One region of the Metabacillus sp. 113a genome, then DNA from elsewhere that is predicted to be linked to it. Evidence: predicted binding sites of a transcription regulator. Region 1 holds the regulator's gene; the other holds the start of a gene.
What was found. The regulator LexA, encoded in region 1, represses DNA repair genes until DNA is damaged. The targets are predictions, from matches to a motif close to CGAACATATGTTCG.
Positions count from the first base shown of each region.

Region 2: addB (helicase-exonuclease AddAB subunit AddB) is a predicted target of LexA. The motif match lies at 6,795-6,808, and genes of this name have one in related genera.

Region 1 covers NZ_JBNILJ010000001.1:587,864-598,196, forward strand. The annotation lists gene tkt (transketolase) at 1-758, opposite strand, end outside; gene ACQCVE_RS03140 (DUF896 domain-containing protein) at 854-1,084, opposite strand; gene ACQCVE_RS03145 (YneB family resolvase-like protein) at 1,194-1,856, opposite strand; gene yneA (cell division suppressor protein YneA) at 1,865-2,185, opposite strand; gene lexA (transcriptional repressor LexA) at 2,337-2,954, shown strand; gene cysI (assimilatory sulfite reductase (NADPH) hemoprotein subunit) at 3,023-4,738, opposite strand; gene ACQCVE_RS03165 (assimilatory sulfite reductase (NADPH) flavoprotein subunit) at 4,766-6,568, opposite strand; gene ACQCVE_RS03170 (putative quinol monooxygenase) at 6,849-7,145, opposite strand; gene ACQCVE_RS03175 (nitroreductase family protein) at 7,167-7,793, opposite strand; gene ACQCVE_RS03180 (MarR family winged helix-turn-helix transcriptional regulator) at 7,833-8,264, opposite strand; gene ACQCVE_RS03185 (NUDIX hydrolase) at 8,412-8,870, opposite strand; gene glnA (type I glutamate--ammonia ligase) at 9,033-10,333, opposite strand, start outside.
Region 2 covers NZ_JBNILJ010000006.1:114,241-124,573, forward strand. The annotation lists gene addA (helicase-exonuclease AddAB subunit AddA) at 1-3,260, opposite strand, end outside; gene addB (helicase-exonuclease AddAB subunit AddB) at 3,253-6,750, opposite strand; gene ACQCVE_RS11745 (MFS transporter) at 6,875-8,017, shown strand; gene ACQCVE_RS11750 (TVP38/TMEM64 family protein) at 8,028-8,645, opposite strand; gene ACQCVE_RS11755 (hypothetical protein) at 8,884-9,237, shown strand; gene ACQCVE_RS11760 (competence protein ComK) at 9,234-9,761, opposite strand; gene ACQCVE_RS11765 (IDEAL domain-containing protein) at 10,020-10,256, shown strand.

The sequences.
Region 1 (10,333 bases):
CCAAAGCCGATTGTCGTTTTTACTTCGATGAGAGTCGGCTGATCTTCGTTCTTTTTGGCTTCTTCAATAGCCCGGCCTATTTCATCCGTATCATTTCCATCCTCTACACGCAGAACCTGCCAGCCCATCGCCTCAAAGCGCTGCTGGACGTTTTCGCTGAAAGAGCGGTCAAGATCCCCGTCAAGAGAGATATCATTGGAATCATAAAGAACAATTAACCTGCCAAGCTTTAAGTGGCCGGCAAATGACGAAGCTTCAGAAGAGATTCCTTCCATTAAATCTCCGTCTCCGCAAACGGCAAATGTATGATGGTCTACGATGTTGTATGAACCTCTGTTATATGTATGAGCAAGGTGCCGTTCAGCCATTGCCATGCCGACAGCCATTCCAATTCCCTGTCCAAGCGGACCAGTCGTTGCGTCAACTCCCGGAGTGTGCCCGAATTCAGGATGTCCCGGAGTTTTGCTGTCCCACTGACGGAATGATTTTAAATCCTCCATGGAAACATCGTATCCGGATAAATGAAGCATGCTGTAAAGAAGCATAGAGCCATGTCCGGCTGAAAGAACAAACCGGTCACGGTTAAACCAATTTGGGTTGCCGGGGTTTTGCTTCATAAAATCTACCCAAAGCTTATATGTCATTGGAGCGGAACCCATCGGCATTCCCGGATGCCCTGATTTTGCTTTTTCAATTGCATCAATGGATAACGTACGAATTGTAGCAATGGATAATGAATCAATAGTAGATAATGTCATAATAACCATCCTTTCGTGAACAATTTACCCTCTTATCATATCCGTAGAAAAGAAAATGTACAACCAATAGGCCTGTTAATTTCAACAGGCCCTGGTTAATGCAATCTTTTATTCTTTTCATTTTTCAATTTTTGTGGAGTTACATCATTTCCCTCAGGGTCTACAACCGTTACACTTTTCAGCGTGTTCTTCATAGAACCCCTAAAAGCACGGAGGTACTCTTCACGGAGTCTCTTTTGTTCAAGAAGCTCCTTTTCCGTAAGCCCCTCGGATTTGGACTTTCTTGAAAGAGCATTGATTCTGTCGATTTTTTCTTTAGAAAGCATATTGATTCTCCTTTATAAACCGGCTCTGCCAAAAGCAAAGTTCCTGCATCAAAACTAAAGTTAGTAGTGACATCGTACAAAATATATGAGAAAAAGGCAAACAAACAGATTAGTTCTCCTGTTCGGCTGCCTTTGTTTCTTCCGTATACTCCTGGTATCGCCGATGAACGGTTGCTTTTGAAACGGAATATCCAAATCCTCTAAGGGTAGCGGCAATTTCTGCAAAGGTGAGTTTGCTTGCCCTAAGACGGATAATATCCTCGATAGGAACATCTATTTTGTCTTTCCTTCCGCCTGAGGAGAGATCTGTCAGGTTTTCCTGGGGACGGTAGCCATTTTCTACTGCACGCTTCATTCCCCGTTTAATCTTTAAATTATGTATTTTCCTTTGGTACTCCTCTACAATACCCACTATTTCAAGGACCATTGAATCCGCTTCAGAAAGCTGGTGCTCTCCCTGATGTGAAATCGTAAATACTTTAGCCTTTTCTTTATACAGAAAATGAAGGATGGCCATTCTGGCACTGCCCCTCCCAAGCCTTGTCTCATCCTGAATGAGTATCGCCTCTGCTTCTCTTTTTTTCACCGCATCAAGAAGGGTAAGGATCCCCTCTCTCTCTATTTCATAGCCGCTGGCTTTCTCCATGATGGTCTGCACCGGTTCCATCCCGTGCTCTTCTGCAAGCGAGGAGAGTTCTTCCTTTTGCCTCTGCAGCGATGTCTCCTGTTCTGCCTTATCTGTGCTCACCCTGCAGTAAATTATCGCTTTCAAACAACCACCTACTCTTCTGAAGCTATCATCTTCGCATCTATTTTATACACTTCTTCTTTTTTAACCGGTATATACAGCTCTTCGCCAGGTTTAATGACGAGGGAAGTCATCCTGTTCTCCTTGTTGACCCACTCCACGAATTCAGTACTTGTAAGATCATGTCTGCCTTTGAGCTCTTCCGCAAGATCCCACAGCGTATCGCCTTCACGGATTTCTATTTTAGCATATTTTTCAAGCAGGCTGCTGTTCCCTTTATCAGCGGCTGCGTATAAAATTCCTCCAACAAGAAGTGCGAAAACAGAAATGTAAGCAAATGTAATTTTAGACATTTGAATCCCTCCAGAATGTTTGTTCGTATTTTGATAAATTCATTATAATCCGAACAAACATTCCCAGTCAAGAGGTTTTCGAACTTATGTTTGTATATGCAGGTAAATCATGCTATAATAACTATAAATTACTTACTCTGAGGTGCTAAGGATGAGCAAACTATCAAAAAGGCAACAGGACATTCTGGAATTTATTAAACAGGAAGTCAAAAGCAAAGGCTATCCTCCCTCCGTCCGTGAAATTGGCTTGGCCGTAGGCCTTGCCTCAAGCTCTACCGTGCATGGCCACCTTGCGCGGCTCGAGAATAAAGGATTGATACGGAGAGACCCCACTAAGCCGAGAGCGATTGAAGTACTGAACGAAGAACTGGAAATTCCAAAAAGCAGCGCTGTCAACATCCCGATTATCGGGAAGGTTACAGCAGGGGTTCCTATTACAGCAGTAGAAAACATTGAAGAATATTTCCCGCTGCCCGAACGTCTGGTCCCTCCTGATGACCATGTATTTATGCTTGAAGTTGTAGGAGACAGTATGATTGAAGCGGGAATTCTGGACGGAGACCTTGTGATAGTCCGCCAGCAGCAGTCTGCTAATAATGGAGAGATCGTGGTCGCCATGACGGAAGATGATGAAGCAACCGTCAAGCGCTTTTTCAGAGAAAAGGATTATATCAGGCTTCAGCCGGAAAATTCATCCATGGAGCCTATTATCCTGCGGAATGTTTCAATCTTAGGAAAAGTGATTGGCGTATATCGTACGGTGCATTGAGAGCCTTGTTCGTCAGGACAGGCTTTTTTTCTGCATAAAAAGAAGATGGCTGGCAGCCATCTTCTTTTTTATAACGCATGAAAGTTGGTTCCGTCAGTCGTTGCCCCGATGATGCCGGCACGGATGACATAATCCCCAAAATGTTCTCCTTGTTCTCTTTCCTTTGCGTAGCGGGGCAAAAGCTGCCCGAGCTCATTCAGAATTTCTTCTTCTCCAATGTTCTCTTTGTACATTTTGCTGAGCCGGCTGCCGTCAAAGGCTGCTCCCAAGTACATGTTATACTTTCCGGGAGCTTTTCCGATAAAGCCGATTTCCCCCAGTGCATGGCGGGCACATCCGTTCGGACAGCCGGTCATGCGGATGGTGATCTCTTCTCCCCGAAGACCGTTTATATCCACAATTTCTTCAATCCTGCTGATCAGCTCTGGAAGGTAACGCTCCGCCTCGGCCATAGCCAGACCGCATGTCGGGAGTGCTACACATGCCATCGAACTCCGGCGGAGTGCAGAGTGATGGGCTCCGTCTGTTAAGCCGTATGCTTGAATGAGCCCTTCAATTTCCGCCTTCTTTTCAGCAGCTACATTCGCGATGATAACATTTTGATTGGCAGTAAGGCGGAAATCGCCGGTATGCACTCTCGCGATCTCTTTTAAGCCTGTCTTAAGCTGGTAACCTTCAAAGTCCGCCACACGGCCGCCTTCTACAAACAACGTATAATGCCATGTGCCTTCTGTTCCTTCCACCCAGCCATAACGGTCCCCGTTATGGTCAAAATGAAAATCTTCAGGCTGCCCGAGCTTCCAGCCGAGCCTCTCTTCCAGCTCCTCTTTCACGGTTTCCAGGCCGAGGCGGTCGACTGTATACTTAAAACGTGCGTTCTTTCTTTCAGAACGGTTGCCGTAATCCCGCTGGATGGTAATGATCTTTTCCGACAGCTCCAGAATTTTATCCGGGGTGCAGAAGCCGATGATTTTACCGATTTGAGGATAGGTCTCCTTATCTCCATGAGACATCCCCATTCCTCCGCCAATCATCACATTAAAGCCTTTCAGCAGACCCTTCTCGACGATCGCGATAAAACCAAGGTCCTGCGAGTAGACATCAATATCGTTAGAAGGCGGAACGGCGATGCCGATCTTAAATTTCCTCGGCAAATAAAGCGGACCGTACATCGGTTCAGAAAACTCTTCCTCCCCTGTTACCTTTTCTTCATCCAGCCAGATTTCGTGGTATGCCCTCGTCTTAGGGAGCAAATGCTCACTCAGCTTTTTGGACCATTCGTACACTTCATGATGGATTTCTGACTGATAAGGATTCGGATTGCACATCACGTTCCGGTTTACGTCTCCGCATGCTGCGATCGTGTCCATCATGGATTGATGGATTTCCTTGATCGTATTCTTCATGTTCCACTTTAAAACACCGTGCATCTGAAAGGTCATTCTCGTCGTTAGTTTCAGGGTTCCATTGCCGTTTCTGTCTGCCAGGTCATCCATGACGAGCCATTGTTCCGGTGTGGCCACCCCTCCCGGAAGACGTACCCTCAGCATAAACTGGTATGCAGGTTCAAGCTTTTGTTTTTGACGCTCAATGCGGAGATCCCGGTCATCCTGCAGATAGCTGCCGTGAAATTTCATTAATCTGTTATCATCATCTGAGATGCCGCTGCTGATTTGCTCGAGCATCGATTCCTCGAGAGTCCCGCGCAAAAACCTGCTCTCTTGTTTTATGCGTTCAACATCGCTCGGGCTGCCTTCTGGGGCAGTTAAGATTCGCTTAGACATATTCGATCGAGCTCCTTTCCATGACGTTTAATACACGTCCCGCTGGTACCGTTTTTCCTGCTGCATGGCGGCGATGTATTTTTCCGCCTCTTCTTTTCCCATATTGCCTTCTTTGGCAATGATGGTGATAAGGCTGTTATGAACGTCATGCGCCATATTCTTCTCATCCCCGCATACGTAAACGGCGGCACCGCTTTGAATCCATTCATATAATTCTTTACTGTTCTCGAGCATTCTGTGCTGTACATAAACCTTCTCTGCTGTATCTCTTGAGAACGCTACATTCATTTTTGTCAGGACACCGTCTTTGATCCATTTCTGCCACTCTGTCTGGTAAAGGAAATCTGTGACAAAATGGCGGTCGCCGAAGAACAGCCACGATCTTCCGCCTGCCCCTTTTTCCTCGCGCTCCTGCATAAATGAACGGAAAGGCGCGATACCAGTGCCGGGACCGATCATAATGATCGGGGTATCTCCGTTTTCAGGGAGCTTAAAGTTCTGGTTGGACTGGACGTAGACCGGTAGTTTATCTCCCGGCTGAAGCCGCTCTGCACAGAGGATGGAACACACCCCGCTCCGGGAACGGCCGTATGACTCATAGCGGACGGCTCCAATTGTAAGATGCACTTCTTCAGGATTTGCTTCCAGACTGCTCGCGATCGAGTAAAGGCGGCCCGGAATTTTACGGAGAATCGATAACAAATCCTGTGCCGATCCTTTCCATGGTCCATAATCACGGAGCAGGTCGAGCAGATCGCGGCCTTTCAGATAGGTTTTCAGCTCTTCCTCATGCCCTTCTGACAGCAGCTCTTTCAGCTCTTTGCTGTCTGTCAGCTGGGATGACTGTTCAAGAAGCGGTTTAGTCAGGACGGTAATTTCAAAGTTCGAAGTCAACGCCTCTTTAAGAGATTTAGTCTCTCCCTGCTTGTTGACCTTTACGGTTTCATTTTCGTCCCATTTCATTTCATCTATTATAAGGTTCACGAGAGCCGGGTCGTTTTCCGGGTAAATTCCCAGACTGTCCCCTGGCTCATAGGAGAGGCCGGAACCTTCAAGCGAGAGCTCCAAATGGGTCGTTTCCTTGTCTGAGCCACGCCCGTTGAGATTGATGCTTTCTAATATTTCTGCATAAAATGGATTTGTCCGCGTATACGTGCTTTCGCCTGAGTAGGTAATTTCTTTATTATTGGAAACAGGCTGTGCGGCTGCTCCCTGCAATTCAGCCAATACTTTGTCAAGCCACTCAGCAGCTGGTTCGTCATAATCCAAGTCGCAGTCTGTGCGCGGTGCAAGCCTGCTTGCTCCCAGCTCTTCCAGCCTCAAGTCAAATTCTTTTCCTGTCTGGCAGAATTTCTCGTACGAACTGTCTCCGAGCGACAGTACTGAATAACGCAAACCTTCCAGTTTCGGTGCGCGCTTTCCATGCAGAAATTCATGGAAAGTCAGAGCATTGTCCGGCGGGTCGCCTTCCCCGTGTGTACTTACAGCAATGAGTAGATTTTCAAGCTTTTTCAGAGAATTCGGTTTAAAATCGTTCATGGAGGACACGGTTACTTTAAATCCGTTCTCCTCCAGTTTTTTGCCGCTTTTTGCAGCCAGTCCCTGGGCGTTCCCTGTCTGAGATCCATATAAGATGGTGACTTCTTTAGATACAGGAGCAGATTCATTTTGCTGCTGTGTAACAGCAGTACCAGATGAAGCATCTTGGTCAATGGCAGCCAGATACCCGGCAAGCCACATTTTTTGTGACGGGTTTAAAGATGGCAGAAGCTGGTTCAGCAGATCAGCCTGCTCCTGATTGAATGGACTGTTCGTTACATGTAATGGCAATCTTTACACCTCATTCGTCTGCGTGAATTCATGCGATATCACGATTATACCGATAAAATAAGTCGGCTTTCAACGTAGTCAGTACCCTTGTTAACCCTGATAAATAGATTCCCAGTTAATTTTACAGAAAATTTTAGCATTAGTAAAATATTTTTCTTTTATGATGTTCATCAGTTTTCTTAATAGCTGTTCCAGTCCAGGAAAAAATAGGGACTCACCTTAAACGAACAGGCCTTTCGCAATAAAAAACCCCCGCTGCATTTTAGCGGGGGTTCTAATCTTATCGTTTGATTTCTTCTCCTGCAAAAACTTTTGCCGTCAGTGGAGCCGCAAGGTATTGCGGTGCTTTTTCAACAAATGCCTGAAAATGTGCGCTTTCGTTATGGCTTTGAACCTCTTCCTGACCGCTCCATAGCTCCACCATCGTGTAGACATAATCGCGCTCAGTGCTTTTCATTAATTCATAGGAAACATTGCCGCTCTCTTCTCTTGAAGCGGATACAAGTGCTGTGATTTCTGTTAAAAATTCAGTTTCCTTCTCTGGCTTTACTTGAAATTCTGCATGAATAATGATCATTTTCATTCTCCTTTTCTATTCTTATTTCCACTCGGTAATTTTTTCAGTTGGCAGGCGGTAGGACTGATAGCCTTGATCCGCTGCTTTTCCGATGGACAGCAGCATTACAGGATAATAGCGTTCTTTATCCATCCCGAAAGCTTCTGCGATCTGATCTTTTTCATAGCCGCCGATCGGGTTTGTATCATACCCATGTGCGCGTGCCGCAAGCATCAGCTGCATGGAAACAAGCCCAGAGTCAATCAGGTTCATCTCTTTCAGCTGGTCGTATGAGCTGTTCTCAAAGAATCCTTTGATGGCCGGGACTTGACGGTCGCGTACTTCAGCAGGCATTAAGCCTTTTTCTACAGCCGTATCATAAATTTCATCTAAATAAAGATCGCTTTGCATATCTGCAAAAACTGCAATAACAGCTGAAGAAGTGGCTACTTGAGTCTGGTTGAATTTAGCAAGAGGTGCAAGCTTTGCTTTTCCTTCTTCAGAATCAATGACAAGAAATCTCCATGGCTGCATATTAACAGATGAAGGAGCCAGCGCTGCTTCCGTCAGGATCTCCGTCATTTTCTCTTTGCTGATTTTTACAGCAGGGTCGTAGCTTCGGATGGAGCGGCGCCCTGTGATGATTTGTTTAAAGTCGTTGGTAATCATAGATCATTCTCCTTCTGTTTTTCTAAGATGTGAAGTGCATTATTCGATGTCTTCTATATTTTGCTGCAGCCTAGTCAGCATTCCTCTTAAGCTGCTCCGCTCTTCTTCAGTAAAACCTTTTAACACATTGGAAACAAATTTTTGTTTCTCCTCGCGGTAAGCATCCATTTTTCTGCGCCCTTCATCGGTCAGCTTCACATACGTGAAACGAGTATCCTCCGGATTCTTGCGGCGGGAGACGCTTCCTCTTTCCTCGAGCTGCTTCAAATGCCTTGTCACGGCTGCATGATCGATCTGAACAGCTTTCTGCAATTCCCGCTGGGTCATTTCCTCTTTTTCATAAAGCTTATGCAGGATCTCCAGACGGGACTGGCTGAGGCCTGTGCAGCGCTCAAATTTAGGCACGATCCTTTTATTGACTTCATAAAGTCTGTGGAATAGTTCGTCATCCTCTGCACACCATTCTTTCAATAGCAACCTCCCTTTCTGGAATAGAATCTTACATAGTTGATAGGTCAATCATTGACTCGTCAACTATCTTATAATAAAACGTTACACAGGTCAAATGATTCGAATTCGTTTCGTGTTTTCCTTTCTGCAGTGCATTCTTAATAACCATCATTTGCCCAGTTTTTCGTTAAAAGTACTGATTGGATATATCTTTTTATTTAGTAAGTTATCAATTATTTGCTTTATTAAATGTGGTTCCCTTAAATCTTCATCTTTATATTCTGCAAAGTCAGCCACCTTAATCCACCTGCTGTCAGTAACCCCTTCTTCTTCGAGCTTTAACCGCCCACCAGTAATTTCACCAATAAAATGAAACAGGATCACTTGATTGTTTGTATTACTGATAAAATTATATACGCCAGTAGTCCCAATCAGTTTTATGTCGTATCCTGTTTCCTCTTTCACTTCCCTTTGGGCAGCATAGAGAATGTACTCGCCATATTCAACATGACCACCCGGAAAGGTCCATTTATTGACTGCGGCAGGTTTATTCTCCCTTATGATCAACACTTTATCATCATTTATGATGGATACAGTTACAACTAGAACAATGCCATCTTGAGACATCGATTTCCCCTCAGTTCTTTATAGATTTTCTTGCCGCAAGTAACTTTTTAAAAATTTTCTACTGTCCTTTCTTTTACATTTTTCTAGGTATTCGACAGAAATAGTACAAAAGCCTTTTTCACAAAAAAACCCTGACACCATTGGTATCAGGGTTTTTGAATTTTAGTACATGCTCATGTACTGCTCGCGCTCCCAAGGGTGCACTTGCGTACGGAACATATCCCATTCGATTTCTTTCGCTTCGATAAAGTGTTCGAACAAATGTTCTCCAAGCGCTTTTACGATCACTTCATTGGATTTGAGAGCTTCAAGTGCTCCAGCCAATGTGGATGGCAAATCGACGATGCCGTTTTCCAGACGCTCTTCTTTGTTCATCACATAGATGTTGCGGTCGATCGGCTTAGGAGGAGTCAATCCGTTCTTGATTCCATCAAGTCCAGCGGCCAGAAGAACGGCCATCGCAAGGTAAGGATTCGCTGCCGGGTCAACACTGCGGACCTCAACACGGGTAGAGATGCCGCGGGATGCCGGGATCCGGATCAGCGGACTGCGGTTACGGGCGGACCATGCTACATAGCAAGGCGCTTCATAGCCTGGCACAAGACGCTTATAGGAGTTCACTGTAGGGTTCGTCACAGCTGTAAAGCCTGTAGCGTTCTTAATGATGCCGGCGATGAACTGGCGTGCTGTATCGCTCATCTGCAGATCTCCAGTTTCATCAAAAAAGGCATTTTTTCCTTCTTTGAAAAGGGAGAGGTTACAGTGCATACCGGATCCATTCACACCGAACAGAGGCTTTGGCATGAACGTAGCATGCAGGCCATGCTTACGGGCAATGGTTTTAACGACAAGCTTAAATGTCTGAATATCATCACAGGCTCTGATCGCACTGGCATATTTAAAATCGATTTCATGCTGGCCCGGAGCCACTTCATGGTGGGATGCTTCAATTTCAAAGCCCATCTCTTCAAGCTCAAGCACGATGTCGCGGCGGCAGTTTTCACCAAGATCTGTCGGGGCAAGGTCAAAGTATCCGCCTTTATCGTTTAATTCTAGAGTCGGCTCGCCTCTCTCATCCAACTTAAAGAGGAAAAATTCAGGTTCAGGCCCAAGGTTGAAATCCGTAAAGCCAAGCTCTTCCATTTCTCCAAGTACGCGTTTAAGATTCGCACGCGGATCTCCTTCGAACGGAGTGCCATCCGGATTGTAAATGTCACAGATGAAGCGGGCAACTTTTCCCTTTTCAGATGTCCAAGGAAAAATGACGAACGTATCAAGATCCGGATACAAGTTCATATCAGATTCTTCAATGCGTACGAAGCCTTCAATAGAGGACCCGTCGAACATCATTTTGTTTTCCAGTGCCTTTTCAAGCTGGCTTACAGGGATCTCTACGTTCTTGATGGTGCCCAGAATATCCGTGAACTGCAGGCGGATGTACTTGACGTTGTTTTCCTCCACTA
Region 2 (10,333 bases), on a different contig from region 1:
GGGGCTTCCAGGGAAATATGCTGCATAACGGCATGCATGGCCGTTCCGCGTTCCGCTGCCGTCAGCACTTTCTGCTGCAGAAACTTTGGCCGCTCATAGCTGATGCTTTGGTTTCTTCTCCCGCCTGGTATATGCTCTGCATATTCGTCCTTATAGGCTTGCTGTCTTTTAATCTCTGATACGGACTGCTTCGACCGCTGCCTGGACGCAGCGGCATAAGGATACGACCAGGTCAGTTCCTTCTCAACCGCTTCTCTCCATCCGGATATGACAGGAACTGGACGGTTTTCGGAAAGGGCTTTTAAGATTTCCGCTTCCATATCCTCCCGCTCTGAACCGGATTCAGTCAGTTCGCTCTGATGGACAAATTGCACTTTCCATGCAGACGAGTGGCTTGAAAGCTCATTCATGCCTGCCTCTCCCTCATGGAGCTCATGTGAATCGCGGTGGCGGACAAGAGCAGGTCCAATCCAGTCCAGATAGGATTTTGCCTGCAGCCGGTCTCCATCAGGCAGCAGCCAGTCCTCCTTGAGAAGTGCTCTCTTCCAATTTTGTAGTGCTTTTGCTCTGTCCTTGACCGTTCCGATCAGATACAATTTTTCCTTCGCCCTTGTTAACGCTACATACAGGACTCTCAGCTCCTCTGACAGCAATTCAATCTTCAGTTTCTTCTTCATCGCAAGCAGCGGGAGGGTCGGATAGCTGAAGCGCAGTTCAGGATGAATATATTTCGTGCCGAAGCCCAGATGCTTATCGAGAAGAAAGCTTTTATTCATGTCCATCATATTAAATTGCCTTGCAAGTCCTGCCGTAAAGACAACCGGAAATTCAAGTCCTTTGCTGCTGTGAATCGTCATAATCCGGACGACATCCTCTTGCTCTCCAAGAGCTCTGGCAGCCCCTAGATCATCCCCGCGTTCCTGCATTCTTTCAATAAACCGCAGGAACCTGAATAATCCGCGGAAGGAGGTTGCTTCATATTGGCGGGCACGGTCATAAAGGGCGCGGAGGTTCGCCTGGCGCTGTTTCCCTCCAGGCATGCCGCCTGCAAAATCAAAATATTTGCTCTCTCTGTATATTTTCCAAACCAGATCAGACACCGATCCTTTTCTTGCATCGCTCCTCCACTCATGCAAGCGGCTGAAAAAGCGGTTCAGCTTTTCTGCAAGCGGCTGATCGGAGGCTATCGCGTGCTGCATGGCCGCTTTGCACGCTTCGTAATAGGTGCCTTTTTTGTCGTAGGTCCGAATGGCTGCCATCTCCGTCTCGCTGAGTCCGACGATTGGCGACCGCAGGACAGAGGCAAGCGGAATATCCTGTGACGGGTTATCAATCACCTTAAGCAGTGACATCATGATGTTCACTTCTGTTGCTTCAAAATACCCGCCTGAAAGATTGGCATAAACGGGAATGCCCTGCTTTTTAAGCTCTTCGATCATTTGAGGGGCCCAGGGCATTGAGCGCAGCAGGATCACAATATCCCGGTACATGATGTTCCTCGTCCCGCCTTTTTTCCGGTCATAAACCTGAAACCGGCTGTCCGTCAGCTCACGGATTTTTCTGGCAATCAGCCTTGATTCAAGCTGAACCGTTTCAGCCTCCGGCTCATTAGGAATGCCTGCTGCCTCTGTTTCTTCCGTATCATCCAGCCCGCTTCTGTCCGCAAGCAAAAGCTCAGTTTTCATACCGCTGCTTTCAGGATATGAGGCACCAAGCTTCAGTTCAGCCTGCTGGTCGTAATCGATCTCTCCCACCTTTTCACCCATGAGCTGTTTGAAAAGAAAATTTGTGCCATCCAATACTTCTGAACGGCTCCGGAAGTTCTTATTTAAATCAATTCTCTGGCCTGTAAGCTCTGGAACCGGCATAAATCTTTTATATTTCGCCAAAAACAGCATCGGCTCTGCCAGGCGGAAGCGGTAGATGGATTGTTTCACATCCCCTACCATAAATAAATTCCCGGTTTCTTCTGTCTCTTTTTTCACGAGCTGGAGAATGGCCTCCTGCACCAGGTTGGTGTCCTGGTATTCATCCACCATCACTTCCGTGAATTGCCGGCGGCAGGCAAGCGCAGGCTCACCGGGCAGAAGACGGCCAGCTTCGTCTTCTACAGACAGAATGGAGAGGCATAAATGTTCAAGATCTGAATAATCCACAAGCCCTTTTTCTTTTTTCTTTTTCTGAAAATTGGCCCCGAACTTTTTTACAAACTGAACGAGTGTCTCCATTACCGGCTTCAAATCCCCCAAATCCTTCATGGAACGGCGGATATCCCTCTGGAACCAGTCTTCTTTGACTTTATCCAGGTGCTTTTTGGCGCTCTCTCTTAACGCCTTCACTTCCTCCGTCAGGGCAGGATCATATTCGTCCCCTTTGACGGGTTTCGCGCGCTTAGGTTTTAGGGCCTGAAATCCTTCTGAGAGTTCGTCCCACGTACCTTCCTTTTCCAGGAGCCTGTTTACCTGGTCCAGATAATCCGATACATCGTCCGCTCTCGGTGCAGGTCCCCCAGGCATTCTGATGAGTCTCATCGCCTCTTCAAGCCGCTCTTTAGCCAAACCTGTGCTGATGGCAATGTCTTCTCTGATTACCGGAAAATACGGCTGCTCTTCCAATCTGGAATCTTCGTTCACATCATAAAGCTGAGGAAGCCGGTCAAGCCATGCATCCGGATTCGGATTGGATCTTGAAAAATCATAGAGAGTCCGAATCAAGTCCTGCAGGGCTAAATCACTCCTGTCAGAGGAATAGCGGTCGGCGAGGTCGAAAAATGGTTCATTGTCCTCTTTCCCATACTCCTCTTCAAACAGATCATCCAGGACTTCATCCATCAGGAGCGCCCCCTCAGTCTGATCAGCGATCCGGAAGCCCGGATCGAGGTCAATCATATAGTAATATTTCCGGATCATGTTCAAGCAGAAAGAGTGCAGGGTCGAAATGGATGCTCTGTTCAAAAGGCTGAGCTGCCTTCTTAAATGCAGAGAGGCCGGGTTGCTTTTTAGGGCCTGTTCCAGCGCTTCCCCTATCCGGTTTTTCATTTCGGCAGCGGATGCGTTAGTAAAGGTTACGACAAGGAGCCGGTCCACATCGGCCGGGTTATCTCTGCTTGTAATTTTCCGGATCATCCGCTCTACCAATACAGCTGTTTTCCCTGAACCTGCTGCAGCCGCTACAAGAATATCCCGGCCGGAGGAGGCAATGGCCGACCATTGATCATCCGTCCACTGGCTCTCTGCGGGCTTCGGTATGTGATTAGTCATGATAAACGCCCTCCTCCTTTAAGCGCTGCAGAACCTGTTCGTTCTTTTCATCGGGCAGCATCCGGTATTCATTATCCTTGAGAGACTGGTCAAATTGACAGACTCCTTTATAAGGACAAAATGTGCAAGGCACTTTATCCTTCATTCGGTAAGGGCTGATTTCAGTCGTTCCATTCGTTATCTCTGTGCCGATTTTTTTAAATTCGTTTCGGACATGACTCCGAAGCAGGCCGAATTCTTCGCTGCTGGCAATGGCTGAAGAAGCACTGAATCCGCCGCTTTTCTTAAATCCCGCGGATATGATGCTGGAAGAGGCTCCGCTCTCGAGCGTCTGATCCATCAGCTGGATGGCTTCTTCTTCTCCGAGAAGAAGGCCCTTCATTTTATATTTCTTAAAAACCTCCTCCTCCAGATCATCGAGGGAAAGCGGAGAGCCGGTCTGGATCATTGGATCATGAACATGGAAATACAGAACGCCGGCCGGGCTTGCTTCAACACCAAGCCACGACTTGGAATACGAGATAATGACATCCAGATACGTAAGCATCTGCAGAGCAATGCCGTAATAGACCTCGCTCAGGTTTAGGCCCCGGTCACTTGACTTGTAGTCAACAATCCGCAAAAGGAGCCCCTGGGAGCTCTCAGCGGAATCGACCCGGTCAATCCTCCCGGTCAGCTCCATTGTATAGCCGTTTTCAAGCTTGAATCTCATCGGCGGGAGCGGCCCGCCTTTTCCGAAGCCGAGCTCGAGGCCGATTGGCGCAAACAGAGAAAGCTTTGCCTGTTCCGCTATGGCGCCTGCTGCCCTCGCAATGATTTTTTCAAGCTTCCGCTTTAAATATTGATGGCGGCTGGAGCTGAGGAGCACTTCCTTTTGAAGCATTGGTGCAAGACGGGTTACAGCTTCATTTGACAAGCTTTTGCACTGCTCTTTTGTCAAATCCCGCCATGGCACCTTTAATTCCGTGATCCGGTCTGAGATCATCTTTAAAGCCGAATGGAACAGCTGTCCTACATCCGGCGCTTCAAGCCTGAACTGCTCCCTTTCCTTCAGCTTTAATCCGTGGCTTGCGAAGTGTGAAAAAGGACAGCTTCTGAACTGCTCCATCCTTGAGACACTGCCGAGAATGTGCCCGCCGTAAAGCTCTTTTGTTACGTCCGGCTTCAGAGGCTTCGCTCGGTTTTCGTAGAATAAACTGCTGACCACCATCGCTGCGCTGCCGCTTGGATCATTCTCTATGAGATAGTTGTAGGCGTCCCACCAGCTGTCATGCACCGGGTATTGTTTTTTCCATGTTTGAAGCTGGGCGCTTAAATAGGTAAGCGCGATGGATTCGTTCGGCATAAACGTGAGCTGCTCCTCTTCCGGCAGCGATTCAGGTTCATTGACCAACCACTCCCTGGAAGCCTTCGGGAACAGCTCCTCCAGCCTGCTGACCATCATAGACGGAAGCAGGGTTTTCCCTTCTGGATCTGCAGCCGGGTAGGAGACAAAGAGATGCTCTGATCCGCTGACAAGCGCCATATAAATAACAAAGTTTTCATCCAGAAGCTGCTGTCTTGCAGAAGGTGCCATAGCAACACCGTTTCGTTCCAGAAGTTCCCTGTCTTCATCTGACAGGATGCCGTCTTCCACCGGTTTTGCAGGTATCACTCCATCATTCACCCCGGCCGCAAATGTATACTTCAGCCCATAGAAACGTGAACGCTCCATATCTCCAATCAAAACCTGATCCATTGCTGGAGGGACGAGGGAAAACTTGAGGCTTTCGAGACCTGTATCCATCATGTCGGCAAACTGTTCGGCTGATACGCACTGCTCCCCGATCATTTCTGCAAATTCATCCAGCAGCCCCATAACAGCGTCCCATACTTGCGCATGCTCGCGTCCCTCAATAAGCCGGCCGCCGCCTTCTGCCTCTTCCCGCAGCTGCTCAAGCTTCGCCGGAATGTTCAAATTCTCAAGAAACATGTAAAGTGCAGAAGCTTTTCCCACTCCAGTTTTTGCTTTCCTGAGACCGTCGGCCAGTCCTTTGAGCGGCTCGGATACCATATGTTTCAGTTCGTTAATCTGCTCTTCTTTCTCCAATTCTTCATCTGTTACAGCATTGCCGCCTTCTAATGAACGGAACCTTCTGTAAGTCCACCTCTTATCTGAGGTCCACCTTGATCCATTGATTCCGTAGGCAAGCACATAGTTTTCGAGAAAATCCATTTTTTCACGGTACAGCTGCCGGTCTGATCCCTCCGGAAAAAGAAGATCCGTTTTGACGGCCCGGAAAACAGCTTCATATCTAAAGCTTCCAGTCACCGCCTCTACAGCAGAGCGGATCAGCTCTATGAGAGGATGATGGAGCATGGAGTGCTTCTGGTCTATGAAAAATGGAATCCCGTAATCTGTAAAAACCTGTTCGATTAAATCCTGGTAGCTGGAGGGGTTTCGCAGCAAAATTGCCACTTCCCGGTAGCGGATCCCTTTTTTCCGGACAAGATAATGAATCCGGCGCGCAATTCCCTCCACCTCCGCACGGTGGCTTGCCGCCTGGCATATCGAGACATCTGCGGCTCCCTTAAAGGGCACCGAAGGCCTTGTATCGTAATTCTGCTCTAAATGCTCAAGCGAAGGAGAGTATGCGAATCTCGGGAGTTCTTTCAGCAGAACGGGTTCTTCTATTTCAATATGAAGCTCCTCTGCCATCCTTTTAAAATCCGCATATGTCATCCCCGTCATTCTGAAAAGATGAAGCTCATGCGGCAAATGCCGGTCAAACAGCTTGTCTGCTGTTATCGTAAGCGTTACCCGTTCCGCCTTGGCAGCCAGGCTCTTTACTGCCTCCCTCTCCATTGGCGTAAATTGATGAAATCCGTCTATGTAAACTTCCGCCTTTTCCAGATAGGCAGATTCTTCAATTCGTTCTGTAAGCATCCTCAGTGTATCCTCAGAATCCACGTACCTCTCTGCAAGGGCTTCCTCAAGCCGCCCGTAAATGATATGCAGGTCCTCAAGCTTTCCTGACAGCACTCTTTCTTTTTCATCCATATGCTGCTGGATGGAACGGATGCTCCCAATCAGCCCATCAGGATCCAGGTTATACCGTTTAAATTCAGTCAGCATCGTTTCCACATGCTGAATAAAGCCGGCTTTATCACTGGCTTTGCCATATACGTTAAAATTCTGCTTTTCCTCTTCAATGATTTTCCTAAGCATCATCTGCACGCCCGAAGACGTGATCATCTGCTTGGCCGCTCCGGATGTTTCCTGAAGAATCCTTAAACTGAGACGTGAAAAGCTGAAAACCTGCGCCCTGATCATTCCGCTCAGACCAGGGGTTCCAGCCAGTTCATATTCCATTGCGAACGTCATTTGATCAGGGACTAGAAAAATAATCGGCGGTCCATCAGGCCGTTCCATCAACTTTTCCCTGATTTCATTCAGAACCATCGTGGTTTTGCCGCTGCCTGAACGGCCTGCCAAAAACCGGATTGTCATTCCATTTGCCTCCTCTGGCCTTAGTCGTTTCTTTATATTATATACGAATACACGTTCGATTTCATCTGGTGGAAAACCGGACAGAATCTGCTGCATATAGTGTAACAGAGATGGGGGGATGCCAGTGAACGCATCAGGCCGGATTGCCGCGTTCTTCCTGCTTGCCGCTGCCGCCGCTGCAAGCAACCTGTATTTGCTTATCCCTATTTACGCTGAAGTAGCTGCGGGGCTTCGCGGGAGTCCCGAGGAGATTGTGTGGAGCGCCTCTCTTTTTACCTTTTTTTATTCGATCGGACTGCTCTGCTTCGGCCCTGTTTCAAGTCTTTTCGGACGAAGGAGGACGATGGCGGCCGGGCTGCTTATCTGCGCTGTACTTGCCTATTTGCTGACAGGCTCGCAGTCTCCCGCTTCCTTCCAGATGATAAGGGGGCTGCAGGGATTTTTTCTGGCAAGCTTTGCGCCAGTTGCCTACTCCTACTGCTTTGAGACATTTACAGAGGAAGTCAGAACTCATCTTATCTCCTTGATCAACGGCGGGTTTCTTTTAGCCGGTGTCGCCGGCCAGATGATAAGCTCGCTTCTCACTCAGTTCTTCGGATGGCAGGCCGTATTCTGGTTTTTCTGCGCTGCTTTTTCAATCATAGCCCTAACGGCAGCGCTGCTCCTTCCGGCCTCCAAACGACGTGCTTCGGGAGATGCTCTTGATTTATCGGTTCTTTTCCGTTCGGATCTTTTCCCATGCTATGTACTTACGTTTAGTCTGCTGATGGCCTTTGCAGCCTTTTACGATTCGTTCAGCCGGTATTTCTCAGATGCAGGCGATGAGATTCTCTTTTTAAGCCGTACAGCGGGACTTGCAGGGGCCCTTCTTTCCTTTTGGAGCGGTCCCATCATGAGGAGAATCGGCATCAAATCGGCATTGACCGGGTCAGTCGCTGCCCTTTCTGCTGTTCTCGCTGCAGCCGCCCTGCTTCCTTATCTGCCTGTGGCAACGCTGCTTTCAATATGGTTAACCGCCTCTATGGCCATGCTGCTTCCCGCTCTTATTACCAGGATTGGAGAACTTGCGGGGGACAGCCGCGCCTCCGCGATTTCCTTTTACTCTTTTATTCTGCTGGCGGGTGCTTCAGCAGGCCCGATTCTGGCTTATCATTTTCCGTTTAAAGCCCTGACTGCCGGATTCAGCCTCTTTTTTGGAGCATTCGCCCTAATCTTTCTTAAGCAGGCTGCCGGGCCGCTGCGGGAAAGAAAAAACCCGGACTCATAAGTTCCGAGCTTTACTCCCTGTCCAATTTATGCTTCATTTTCGCATTGAGTCTCTTTTCAAGAATTTTGCCGACAATCCACATGAGGATCAGCACGCCTCCAGCGGTCAATGACTTAACCGGATTTGTAAACATGGCGTGTAAATCCTGCCCAACGTAGCTCACAATAAAAATCATGACGAGCTTTCCGGTAAAAACCGCCAGCAAAAAATTCCAAATGCTGATTCTCGACAGGCCTGCCACCACATTCACTGCAGCCGATGGAGTAAATGGAAAGCAAAGCAGAATGAACAAGGGCCCAAACCCTTTCTCTTCCACCCAGTCCACCATCTTTTTGATTCCTTTATGCCTGCTTAAAAACCGCATAAACCGCTTCTGTCCGTATTTTCTTACAAGCAGAAACACGATAAATGCCCCTGCAGAAGCCCCGATCCAGGACAGAAAAAAACCAAGCCCGAGCCCAAATGAGTTCACATTGGCTACAATGAAAACCACTAGTGGCAAAAAGGGCAGAAACGCTTCTAAAAGCGGCAAAGCCACTCCAAGAAGGGGACCGAATGAGCGATACTGTTCAAATAGCTTCATCATATTTTCGAGCGTAAACGAATTAAAAAACGCATGCAGGTCCATCCCGAACTCCTTAACAATATGAGGTATCCTCTTATTTTACCGTTTTTCGGGAAAAACTTAAATAAGCAGGTGCTGGAAAACAAATCCCTCTTGAAAAATTTTTTAAATCGGAATAGAATAAGTTACGAACAAACGTTCTATACTTAAGAAAGACCTTCTCTGTATGGAAAATCCGCACCAGGCGGCGCAATGCCTGTCAAAGAGGAAAAAAACAGAGGATAAAGCGAGGCCGTGAACTATGACAAGAATACCCGAAGAAGTGAGAGACATCATCGACCAAGCCATCTACCTGCCTATGACCATCTCAATCCTGAACCGCGATCTCTCCGTTGTGGAAAAGAGTCCATTTAAACTGAAACAGCCGTATCTCCATCTTATTGAAGAGTCCCTTAAGCTTGCCCAAAAGGATCTTCAGCAGGTAAAGCGCGAATTGCACCGCCAAAAAATAAAAGTCAGCAAAATCAAGCATGACGAAGCCTTCACCATGTACTCCTTCCTGTATCAGGGGTATGAGGAGCAGCACAGCTACTTTAACCCGAGAATCCGGAACAAAGTATGCGAGCTGCTGCAGGAGTATTTAATCAAGGTTTAAGCATGAAACGTTTCACCCGGACTTCTGCTGTATAAAAGCTGGGTGAAGATCCGCTTTTCATTTTCAACGCGTGAAGTGATGACGGTCCGGAGCTGCGCGGTTCTGTAAAGCTGGTTTTCAAAGGAGTGAATGGAAACCGGGAGAACAAGCGATTTTCGGTTCGAAAAGGTCACAATCGTTTCAGCATCGCCTGTAGAGGAATAATCTTCAATGTACTGGTGGGAAATCCACGAGCATTGGGGTCTTGATGAAGCGGCTGTCGGGAACAGGTAAATAGCGTTTCCGGCATCTACCACTATCGGGGGCTTATGCGTAATTCCGATGGTATCTTTTGTGCCCGTTTTTCTGCCCTGGTAGCTGGAGCCGAAATAACGGCAGCTTCTATCCACTATATCAAGGGGCTTCATGGAAACCTCATACTCTTTTTCCACTTCTAATACACAGGAAGTCAAGCCTCCGTTCTCCGGACTGCTTACAATGGCCATTGTTAAACGATTCGCTTCATACTGACTGATTTTCTCCATGCTACAATCACCTCAAATTTGTTAGGTATATTTAACCAAGAAAAATTTACCATGACTTCTCACTGAGTTTCTACAAATTTACAGAAAGCAAATAAAAATGTAATGTTTTAACAAATTACCGTCTGAAATTGCCTTTTTTCCTATGCTTGTCCACCGGAAATATACCCTGTAGGTTAAATTATCTAAAAATTATAAAAATTTAGTTGATTTTCTCTCCCTCAGTCCATATAATAAAAAAAAGGCATCAGGGGTGATCCTATGAAAAACAAAAAATCGTATGCAGAGCTTATGAAGTCCCGCCACAATATGAAGGTTGAAGCAGAAGCCGCGACTATGCTGGACATCTACATTCAAATGATTCTGGACGAAGCAGGACTGAAACGAAAAATGGCGCTCCTCGAATCTCAGATCAACGATGCACTTGACCAAAGAAACAAACCGCTGTTTATGGATTTGTCCAAGCAATATGCTGACGTGGTTCACTGTCTAAAATAACGAAGCCAATCCTCCCCGGATTGGCTTTTTGTTGCTTTCACCGGCTCAGGTTTTAGTGTTGACTGGGTTTGGCCCTG